Regions from separate parts of the Jeotgalibaca sp. A127 genome, predicted to be linked through region 1. Evidence: riboswitches for the same ligand, from Rfam matches in the RefSeq annotation. Region 1 holds a riboswitch; the other holds the start of a gene.
The links. A riboswitch is a leader RNA that binds a small molecule or an ion and turns the genes downstream of it on or off. The one in region 1 is predicted to bind lysine.
Positions count from the first base shown of each region.

Region 2: it holds a riboswitch for lysine, as region 1 does, so the genes downstream of both, lysA (diaminopimelate decarboxylase) here and ACTVAI_RS06475 (ABC transporter substrate-binding protein/permease) in region 1, are expected to answer to the same signal.

Region 1 is NZ_JBQPRC010000004.1:178,801-184,721, reverse strand. It holds gene ACTVAI_RS06485 (magnesium transporter CorA family protein) at 34-978, shown strand; gene ACTVAI_RS06480 (glycosyltransferase family 32 protein) at 1,024-1,650, opposite strand; lysine riboswitch at 1,781-1,929, shown strand; partial or broken gene ACTVAI_RS06475 (ABC transporter substrate-binding protein/permease) at 2,010-3,622, shown strand; gene ACTVAI_RS06470 (amino acid ABC transporter ATP-binding protein) at 3,623-4,366, shown strand; gene nth (endonuclease III) at 4,405-5,010, opposite strand; gene ACTVAI_RS06460 (DMT family transporter) at 5,081-5,921, shown strand, end outside.
Region 2 is NZ_JBQPRC010000009.1:16,315-22,235, reverse strand. It holds gene dapB (4-hydroxy-tetrahydrodipicolinate reductase) at 92-799, opposite strand; gene dapA (4-hydroxy-tetrahydrodipicolinate synthase) at 796-1,677, opposite strand; gene lysA (diaminopimelate decarboxylase) at 1,674-2,939, opposite strand; lysine riboswitch at 3,026-3,192, opposite strand; gene ACTVAI_RS09140 (alpha/beta fold hydrolase) at 3,226-4,101, opposite strand; gene jag (RNA-binding cell elongation regulator Jag/EloR) at 4,192-5,022, opposite strand; gene yidC (membrane protein insertase YidC) at 5,055-5,888, opposite strand; gene rnpA (ribonuclease P protein component) at 5,908-5,921, opposite strand, start outside.

The DNA of each region.
Region 1 (5,921 bases):
CTCAAAGCAAATAACAATGATAGGGTGGGAATCATGAAGAGTTTTATTATTGGAGAAGATAATCTTTACCAAGAAATTTCAGATTATAAAAATGCTCAATGGTTGCATTTTGAAAGCCCCCTTGAGGATGAAATCCATTTTTTAACTGATGAGTTGGGTATACCTCAAGATTTCATAACAGATGCGTTTGATTATTATGAAGTACCTCGCCAAGAAGTAGCAGAGACGAAGTTTGGTGATAAGATTTTATTATTATTAGTTTTGTATCCTCACACCAAAGAAGCATTTGATACCTACCGTTCATACGAGACTTTACCGTTAGCCATTATTCTTATCCATAACAAAATCATAACGGTTTGTTCAAGTGATGTTCCTTTCTTGGAGAGGGTTTACACTAACCAGTTAGACAAAGATTGGTACGGCTCACATATTGTTTTGGATATATTATGGGAATTGACTGATTCCTACTTGGAAAAAATATCCGATATTGATAAAACGATTGATGACATGGAACAAAATATCGTTGATACGACTAGGAATGAAGCATTTTACAAGTTGATTGCTATACACAAGAACCTGGTTTACTTTGAAACAGGAATTTTGGAGAACCATCGTATCATAAAAAATTTAATGGATCGTGACATTTATTCAGAGGATGCCAAGGGTAAAACATTATTGCATGATATCAAGGTCATCTCACATCAAGCTTCAATAATGGTTAAAGAATCAGCGGAAATGATCGATCACTTAAGTGAAGTCTTTTCCAGTGTTATTTCAAACAACCTGAATAATATTATGAAGTTTTTGACTTCATTTAGTATTGTATTGACGATACCAACCATTATTGGATCTTTCTGGGGAATGAATGTATTTTTGCCCATTGAGAAACATCCATTAGCATTTATTTTTTTGATTGGCCTATCAATTTTAATCAGTGTTGTTACCTTCCTTTGGTTGAAGCGAAAAGATTATATGTAAACACAAAAAGCTATGCTGCCCCATTCTCGGGACAACATAGCTTTTTTATAACCAGGAACCAGAATAATGATGAATGGCATAAGTATCTTTAGTATCGTTGATTTCTCGGGTCCAATAACTCTTTGGCGAAAAATAAACACGGGGATAGATAGCAACATTCATAATTTCCTGGTATTCGTTATTTAATTCCAAACCGTTCTCCTGAAAAATTTCGGTGATCCGATTAACGTTTGTTTTTTCATCCAGGGTTCCATCGGGATTCTTAAAATGCCGATTCTCATAATCCGCAAAAAGAAGCTCAAAAGTAGGATGGTGGGGAACGGTTGCAATTAAGGCAGTAGAAATTGTTGTCTCAATTTCAAACCCCATAAAAGCATCATGGTTCAGAAGTGGGTCAAGAGGTTTAATAACTTCGACATCTGTATCCATATAAATGCCCCCGTATTCTTTCAGTGCATATAGACGTGCCACATCCGAAACAAAAGCCCATTTACTTTCTAAATATGCCTCTTTTACATAATCCCCCATGTTATGTACATCAAAAGTATCTTCATTCCAGATCATTATTTCATAATCAGGACAGTACTTTTTCCATGTAGCCATCATTTCTTTGGTTTGCTCACCCATCTTGTTGCCTCCAAACCAACAGTAGTGGATAATTTTTGGTATCATAGCATATTCCCCCATCTCGTGATTTTATTATAATGGAAGGCAGACTAATTAACCAATTATTAGAATTAAATGATATGTCTTGTTGACATTAAAAATAAAGTACGCTATAGTTACTGGCATAACAAAGAACAATATGAACTAGAGGTCGCGAAAACCATCAGTAGGTCACGAAAGGGGAATTCGCCGAAGTATCTTATAGGATACTGGGGTCATGCTGAATAAGTATGATACTGTCAGAATATAATGCCCAATTATATTCATCGATGCGCTGTTCATATTGGGGCAAAAGGACGGTAAACCGTGAGCCTTTTGCTCACGGTTTTTTTGTTTGTATTTTTTATAAGAGGAGCGGAATAACAATGAAAAAAGGATTAAGATTATTAAGTTTAGTATTTGGTTCAGCATTGGTGTTAGCTGCATGTGGCTCTGAAGGAAATGAAACAACGTCCGAAGGTACCGAAAATGAGCAATTTGTAGTAGGCATGGAAGCTGCGTATGCCCCTTATAACTGGACCCAGACAGGCGACGCTAATGGCGCTGTCCAAATATCAGATTCCCAAGAATATGCTGGGGGATATGATGTTGAAATTGCCAAAAAAATTGCCGATGGCCTCGGTCAGGAACTCGTTATCGTAAAAACGGAATGGGACGGTTTGGTGCCAGCACTTCAATCGAAAAAAATTGATGTAATTATTGCCGGAATGTCCCCTACAGAAGAAAGAAAACAGACAATCGACTTTAGTATCCCTTATTTGGAATCGCAATTGGTAATGGTGGTTGCAGCCGATGGGGATTATGTAGATGCTACATCATTGGCTGATTTTTCTGGGGCGCAAATAACAGCCCAGTTGAACACGTTCCACTATAATATGATTGATCAGATTGAAGGTGTTGAAAAACAATCGGCGATGGAGAATTTTTCTGCTATGCGGGTGGCATTGCAATCAGGTGTAATTGATGGTTATGTATCTGAACTACCAGAAGCAATCAGTGCTTCCAATGCAAACGAAGATTTTACCTATATTGAATTTGAAGATGGTTTTGAAACGAATCCGGAAGATACAACAATTGCAATCGGGGTTCGAAAAGACGAAGCCCAATTAGAAGAAATAAATAGTATTTTGGAAACAATTTCTGCAGAAGAGCAACAAAGCCTGATGGAAGAAGCAATCTTGAATCAACCGGCTGCGCAGTAAGATATGGGAGTGAAAAATTAGTGGGCCATTTATGGGACATATTTATAAATAATGCGCCTCTTTTTCTAAGAGGAGCCTGGGTGACGATTTACATTTCAATGATCGGAACCGTAATTGGAGTAGTAATTGGAATGGTACTGGGTATCGTCCGTACAATACCGCAACCTGATAAAGGAATTAAACGTTACTTTTTAAAGTTGATACATTTTATATCAACGTGTTATATTGAGCTTTTCCGTGGAACACCAATGATTGTTCAGGCAATGGTCATTTATTATGGATCTGCTTTAGTATTCGGTTGGGACCTTAATCGTACAAGTGCAGCGATTTTCATTGTTTCAATCAATACAGGTGCTTACATGACTGAAATAGTACGTGGAGGTATTGTCTCAATCGATAAAGGTCAATTTGAAGGAGCAGCTGCTATTGGCATGTCCCATTGGCAAACTATGCGTGTTGTGGTTATTCCCCAAGTATGGCGAAATGTCTTGCCGGCAACAGGCAATGAATTCGTAATCAATATTAAGGACACTTCTGTATTGAACGTTATCTCTGTTACAGAGTTATTCTTTCAAACTAAAACAGTTGCGGGAATCAATTTTGACTACTTTGGTCCTTACACGGTGGCAAGTATTATGTATTTGATTATGACTCTGACTATTACCCGTATCTTGCGCCGCTTTGAGCGTAAACTTGATGGGGCAGAGAATTACCAACTCGTGGGTGGTAATCCAAACCAAATCCAGTCTCCTAAACAAAATAAGGGGGTGGGCTGATTGGGAACAGTCTTAAGCATCAAGAATCTCAGCAAAAAATTCGGTGACCGAGAAGTTTTAAAAGACATCAGTTTTGACGTACAAGAAGGAAAGGTAATCTGCTTGATCGGTTCATCTGGTTCCGGTAAATCAACGTTACTGCGTTGTTTAAATCTGTTGGAAAAACCTACAACTGGAGAAATTCATTATCGGGATCAAAACGTGTTGGATCCAAGTCTGAACCTGTTCCATTATCGTTCTAAAGTCGGCATGGTATTCCAGCAATTCAATTTATTCAACAATCTGGATGTTTTAACAAATTGTACAACCGGCCAAATCAACGTTTTAAAAACAGATAAGGAAGAGGCAAAGAAACGAGCTATTCATTTCTTGGAAGAAGTTGGTATGGAATCCTATATTCATGCCCGACCGGCTCAATTATCGGGTGGTCAAAAACAGCGGGTTGCGATTGCACGGGCGTTGGCAATGGAACCAGACTTACTGTTGTTTGATGAACCAACATCTGCCCTGGACCCAGAAACGGTCGGGGAAGTGTTGCGGGTCATGAATCAATTGGCTGATAGCGGATTGACGATGGTTGTTGTGACCCACGAGATGCAGTTCGCACGTGAAGTTGCCGACCATGTCATCTTTATGGACCAGGGTGTCATTGCCGAAGAAGGATCACCAGATGATATTTTCAATAACCCTAAAGAAGAACGAACAAAAAATTTCTTAAGTCGGGTATTGGCAGAACACAGATAATTTTAAAAAACTTCCCAGAAATCATTCTGGGAAGTTTTTTAATGCAAATATTCGTGGCATTTTGGGTTACGGGGCGAGCAAATGTTGCGCCCAAAAAAGATAATGGAATGATGGGCCTGGTTCCACAACTCTTTTGGCAAAATATCTGTCACTATTTTTTCGATTTCAAGTGGTGTGGCATTTTGCGGAACGATATCATGATGCTTGCAAACCCTCGAAACATGCGTGTCCACAGGAAAGGCGGGTATCCCAAAACCAACGCTCAGTATTACATTGGCTGTTTTTCTGCCCACCCCGGCCAAGGATTCCAAATCTTTGCGATTATTTGGTACTTCACCGTTAAAATGAGCCATTAACTGGTTGCTGCATGTATAGATATGTTTGGCCTTATTGCGGTACAAACCGATGGATTTAATATAAGGTTCTATTTCTGCTGGAGAAGAATTGGCGAAAGCAGTGGGGGTTGGAAAACGTTCAAACAGTGCCCCGGTCACCTTATTCACAGCGATATCTGTCGTTTGAGCGCTCAACATAACGGCGATTAAAAGCTCGAAATTATTAGAATAATTCAGGATTGTTTTTACATCGGGATAAATGGCAATAATTTGTTCCAATATATCACGAGATTTTTCTTTAGAATTCATGAAATCCCCCTTGTCAAATTACTAAAATAATTATACCATAGGACAGTAATTTTATTAGTGAGGTGGAAAATTGAATAATCGAATTAAAGGTATTTTACTGGCCGCTTTTGGCGGAAGCATGTGGGGGATTTCAGGTATTTTTGCGCAATCTCTCTTTACCCAATATACTGTGTCTTCTGAATGGTTGGTAGGCACACGCCTGTTATTTTCCGGAATTATGATTTTAGCCTATAGTCATTTTATCCAAAAGGAAAATATTTTGATGCCATTTTCTAAATGGCAAACGACTCTAAAGTTATTGTTCTTTTCTTTATTTGGCATGATTGGAGTTCAATATTTGTTTTATAAAGGGATAGAGTTATCAAACGCATCTACTGCGACAATATTGCAATTTTCTGCGCCGATATTTGTTTATGCTTATATGGTTTTTACGGGTGAAAAACAAGCTGCGATAAAAGAAATAATACTGGTTTTTCTCACTTTCTTTGGTGTTTTGTTAATTGTTACGAATGGTGACTTGAATCAAATGAGTATTTCGCCGCTGGGTTTGGTTATTGGTATCGGATCTGCTTTAGCTGTTGCGTTCTATTCCATTCAGCCACGTTCCTTGTTGGAGGAATTTGGATCTACAGTTATCGTTGGTTGGGGCATGATATTTGGAGGAATATTATTCCAATTCATCCATCCGATTTGGAAACCAGGTTTTCAGGTTACCCTGCATAGTCTCTTTTTATTGTTATTAATTATCGTTTTTGGGACGTCACTTAGTTTCATTGCTTATTTTGCTAGTCTACGGTATATTTCTCCATCTTTGGCAAGTATTATGACTGCTCTGGAGCCATTACTTGCTGCAATATTATCAGTTGTTGTCTTCAAACAATTATTTGGCATATTTGAAATGCTAGGTATAG
Region 2 (5,921 bases), on a different contig from region 1:
TCCTAAATGCCGCACCACCAAACGTTTTGAAACTAAACTCACACAATAAAAGACGAATCGCAGCTCGATAACTGTGATTCGTCTTTTTTAATTATCCAAATAAGACATCTTCCATGTCATACATACCCGGAGCTTTATCCGCCAACCACTTGGCACCGTTCAAGGCACCATTGGCAAATATTTTTTTAGAGAATGCTTCGTGTTTAATCGAAATCACTTCATCCTGGCCGGCAAAAATCGCCTCATGTTCACCAACGATTGAACCGCCCCGAACAGCATGCACGCCAATTTCCTTATCCTGTCGTTTGCTGCTGCCTTCGCGTCCATAAATGAAGTCATAATTTAACGTCTCATTGATGGTGTCCGCGAACATTTTTGCCGTACCGGAAGGAGCATCCTCTTTCAACCGGTGATGTTTTTCGATGATTTCAATATCAAAGAAATCTTTCAATATGGGTGAATAATCCCGTAACATCCGGTTTACCAAAATCACACCCAAGCTGAAGTTTGCACTTTTAAGTACCGGAACGGTTTCAGAAAGCTCCTGTATTTGCGCCAGCTGCTCCTCACTATGCCCCGTAGCCGCAACGACTAATGGTACGTTATTTTCTTTCACATAGGCTAAAATCGCATCCAATGCACGTGGATTTGAGAAATCGATCAACACATCCACTTTCTCACTTTCACTTGTCAAAGTTGAATCTTTTTCTGGTGCAAAAATAATTAATTCATCTTTTGAATCGACACATTGTTCCACGACCCTACCCATGGCGCCATAACCTACTAGTCCAATTTTCAACGCAATTCCTCCTCAAACCGCTCCAAAACTTTTACCATCCGTTGGTAGGCGGCCTCTTCCATTTCCCCAAGTGGCATGCGCAAGGAACCGACATCCCAGCCCATCCAGTTCATGGCATATTTGACTGGAATCGGATTAACATCATAGAACAGGGAGTGGATGAGTTCCAGATATTTCAATTGAATTGCCAACGCCTCTCCTGTTTTTCCATCCAAATACAGGCGGACCATATCATGGACCGTTTTCGGCATGATGTTTGCCCAGACACTGATGACTCCCGTTCCACCGGCACTCAATAACGGTATAATCATATCGTCGTTGCCGCTGTAAAGCGCAAAATCAGCGCTCACGTATTGGGCAACGTTCATCACATAACTGATATCACCGGACGCTTCCTTGAGCCCCACGATATTCGGGTGCTGGGCCAGTTTGCCCACCACTTCTGGCGCAATGCTGCAGCCCGTACGACCCGGGATGTTGTACATGATAATCGGCACATCCACACTGTCGGCCACCATCTCAAAATGACGGATCATGCCAGCATCGTTTGCTTTATTGTAATACGGGGTGACCACCAACAGATAATCGGCTCCCAATGCCGTAAAAGCCTGGCTGTTGGAAATCGCCGTGGCGGTGCTATTGCTGCCGCTACCCACTATCATCGGCACGCGTTTGGCAATTTTCTCGTTACAGAAGGCGAGCAATTCTTTTTCCTCTTCAAAGGTCATTGTTGAAGCTTCTCCGGTCGTACCCAAAATAACGATACCGTCCGTCCCGCTTTGAATATGCCATTCCAGCAATTCTGCCGTCTTCGTATAATTGATGCTACCATCTTCATTCATTGGGGTAACCAATGCAACCATCGATCCTTCAATCATTTCCACTCGCCTCCGTTTTTTACATCATTCCTGATTAAATCTGCCAAGGTTTGTCGCTTAACAATTTCTCTCGCTTTACCATCTTTTACGAAAACGACGGCTGGCGTCGGATTGCGGTTATAGTTACTGCTCATCGAGTAACCATACGCTCCGGTTGAATAAACCACCAACACATCGCCTTTTTCAACAGGTGGTAAATGGACATCATGAATCAAAACATCACCGGATTCGCAGTATTTTCCTGCTACCGTCACTAATTCTGTTTTTTCTGCATCTAGTTTATTGGCAACATCACAGGCATATTTTGCCTGGTACAAGCTTGGTCGGATGTTATCCCCCATTCCACCGTCCACAAAATAATAATGCTTATTGGGTGTTTGTTTTTGATAACCAATTTCATAAAGGGTAATCCCGGCTTCTGCTACTAAACTGCGACCAGGCTCAATCACTACTTCATTGATCGTAACGCCAGTTTCCTGTAATTTCCCCTCTAAATAAGATAAAATCTGTTCCATATTTTCTTTAATAGGCATGGGTTGATCTTCATCTGTGTAACGCACGCCAAAGCCTCCGCCCAAGTTGAGAGTCATCGGATAATCGAACGTTGCCAAATAGCCAAGCATTTTATCGATGGCGGCATACCAAGCATCCATTTCAAAAATTTGAGAGCCGATATGAACATGGAAACCTTCCAAATGAAGATAATCACTCTTTTCAAAGATAGCCAGACAAGCTTGATAATCTTCACTACCAAAGGCGATCCCGAATTTTGAATCAATATGTGTTGTCACGATATATTCATGCGTATGCGCTTCAATGCCGACATTCAATCGAATTTGAATAGTGACTGCTCGTTGGTATTCTTCCGCCAATTCCGCAATTTCTTCCAGCTCCATCACGTTGTCAGCAACAATATGCACGATGCCACTTTCAAAAGCCATACGGAGTTCTTCGGTTGTTTTATTATTTCCGTGAAAATGAATTTTTTCAACTGGCACATCTGATTGTAGTGCCGTATATAATTCACCGCCACTAACAACGTCCACGCCTAAACCATAGTTAGCAATCAAATCCAACATTCCGATGGTCTGGAAAGCTTTCGATGCATAGAGTATCTTTGTTTGAAATAAATCTGATTTAAAGTTTTGCGTATAAGCTTCCAAGTTGTTTTCAAGTTTCGCTTGGTCGTAAACGTAAAGTGGTGTCCCGTACTGAGCTACCAATTCGCCCGCCGTCATACCTTCGATAACGAGTTCTTTCATTTATTTTCCTCCTGAATACTGGTTTTTTTGTACAAAAAAGACGCCATTTCTGGCGCCTTCTAAATTTTTACAGTGGATGTAACAATTTCTCAGCGCCTCTACTTTTCAAGTAGGAGTGATATAAGTATTTCCTATACCCCCACGATGGAAATTTGCCAATCTGCATCGTTCGGCAATGATTACCTTTCATCAATGATCATTGAATGCCTTCTCCCATTGATTACTTTTTTACATTGCTACCTCTTTTTTCAATTAAAATTAGAATATCATTAAAAAACTTCTTTGTCTACTTTTTTAAAAAACGTACAATATCCTTGTAAACCAAGCCATTATTTTCTTCATTCAGCACTTCGTGATTCATTCCATGATAAACCATCTTTGTTATATATTTATAACCGACCTTTTTCAAAAACGTGAGTGATTCACTCAATCCACGATCTCTTCCCGTCACTGGATCGCCATCCCCGGTCAGACTCAGTATTTTTAAAGCAGGATTTTTACATTCAAACATTGATTCTAGATGCATCATTCTGTCTGCTTGGATGATGGTTAAGAGAGAAATATTAGCATATTCCTTGACTATCATTGGATCGTTCTTGATTGCCATGAGATTATCTTTATTTACACTTACCCATGTCATTGCTTCTTCTCCCTGAATTTTTTTTATAAGACGAATCAGGAGACTGTCGCCATCCTTACCACGCAAGCGCGTCAATAACCGGCCATACATCTCAGCAATTTCTACACCATACACGTAGTTAACCGTTCCTGTCATGACCAGCTTGGAAATGAGATGGTCATGATTTTGAATATAAATACGGGCAAACAGGGACCCTAATGAGTGTCCAAACAAATAAATTTCTTTTTCTGGATAGCGTTTTTTAATAAAATCAGTTACCAATAATTGGTCTTCGATGACCCGATCTGGACCATCCATGAAACCAAATGGATTTGCTTCGTTAATGGATTCACCATGGCCACGAATATCAGCTATAACAACCGCAAAACCTTCTTTTTGCAAGTAGCTACAAAAATCGGCATAGCGGCCCTTATGCTCCTTTGATCCATGAATAATTTGTACCACCCCAATAGGATCATCCACCGCATAGATGGCAATAGAAATGCCCAAACTATCTTTTGCGGTTAACTTCATTTTCTCCATCAGTGAACTCCTCCCTTTTAATACCAGTTTATTGTTTCCCAAATAAAAAAGCTATCTCTTCCAAAACGAAGAGATAGCTTTTTGAAAATTTTATTCTGATATTTCTACTACGAGGTAACGATGTGGTTCTTTACCCTCAGAGTGAGTTGAAATACGTTTGTTTTTGCTTAAATAAGCATGGATTTGTTTCCGTTCGAAAGCTGGTAACGGTTCAAGGAAGACTGGTTGCTTTGTACGCAGTACACGTTCCGCTGTACGATCCGCAATGTTTTCCAGGATGCTCGCCCGGCGTTCCCGGTAATCTCCCACATTAACCACAACAGACACGCGACTGCGTTCATGTTGTTGGAAAATAGTTTGTGCCAATATTTGTAACGCATTAATAATTTTTCCATGTTTACCTATGACTAAACCTGGTTTGTTGGTATCGATCTGGAAAGTGATGATATTATGTTTTACTTCTGCTGTCACTTCGGCAGGTGCACCATAAACTTCAACAGTTTTTGTTAAATAATCGCTAACACTTGAAATAGCTTCTTGGCGTGAGGATTCAGAAGCAGGTTCTTCATCGAAATCTTCCTCTTCTTCATCTTCATCTTCATCAGCATATTCCAACGTATCAGAATAATCATAGTTGTCCTCTTGGGTTACAGGAGCTTCAGTTTCCGGGTTTTCAGCAAGATGATTGGCACGTTCCTCATTTTCAAAAATAGCAATGTCACCTGGTTCATCCATTTCCGGGAGCACTTTAGGTGTTAATTCCACCTCAGCGTCCTTTTGGCCAAAACCGAAAAGTCCCTTTTTCCCTTCAGAAATGATTTTGATGTCTACTTCATGGCTGCCTAAATTTAGTTGAGCTAACCCTTTGCTGATTGCTTGATCAACCGTTGTCTCGCGCACTACAATTTTTTCGTTTTCCATCAATTGTCCATCCTTCCATTTCAAAGAACAAATTATTTTCTTTTCTTTTTCTTCGGATTTCTAGCTTTTTCCAGCGCTTTTGCACGTTCTCTCTTAGCCCGTTCCTCTTCATCGCGTTCTGCAATGATTTTGTAAGGATTATTCATGATCAATGTTTGACCAACAGAGAATGCATTACTTACTACCCAATATAATGATAACGCACTTGGTAAAGAAATACCTACGAATAAAATCATTGCTGGCATTGTATACAGCATAGCTTTAGCTTGGCCACCACCATCTGGTTGAGACATCATCGTCAATTTAGATGTGTAGTAAGTCAATATTGCAGCTAATACCGGTAAAATGAAGTATGGGTCACGTTCTCCCAAGTTCATCCATAAGAATGTTCCTTCACGTAGTACTTCTGTACGACTGATGGCTTGATACAAAGCAATCATCACTGGCATTTGAACAACAGCTGGTAAACAACCAGCGTATGGATTCACACCATTTTCAGAATAAACTCGAGAAATTTCCGATTGCAGTAATTCACGGGTCTGTGTATCCTTGGATGCATATTTTGCTTGCAGCTCTTTGATTTGGGGCTGCACTTTTTGCATCTTCCGTGTACTCTTTGTTTGGAAATAATTTAATGGGATTAAAACGACCCGAATAATAAATGTAAAGATGATAATTCCCATACCATAACTATTATTGAACATTTCTGATAGGAAAATAATGAAACGAGAAAAATTATAAATAACAATTCCATCCCAAAATCCAGTACTCTCAGAAGTGATGGGAGCCGTGTTACCACATGCCGACAAAACCAACATGACCATAACCAGTCCCAAAGATAAAAGTAATCGCTTCCGCTTAGACAACAAAATTTCCTCCTTTGAACTATATTACATGTG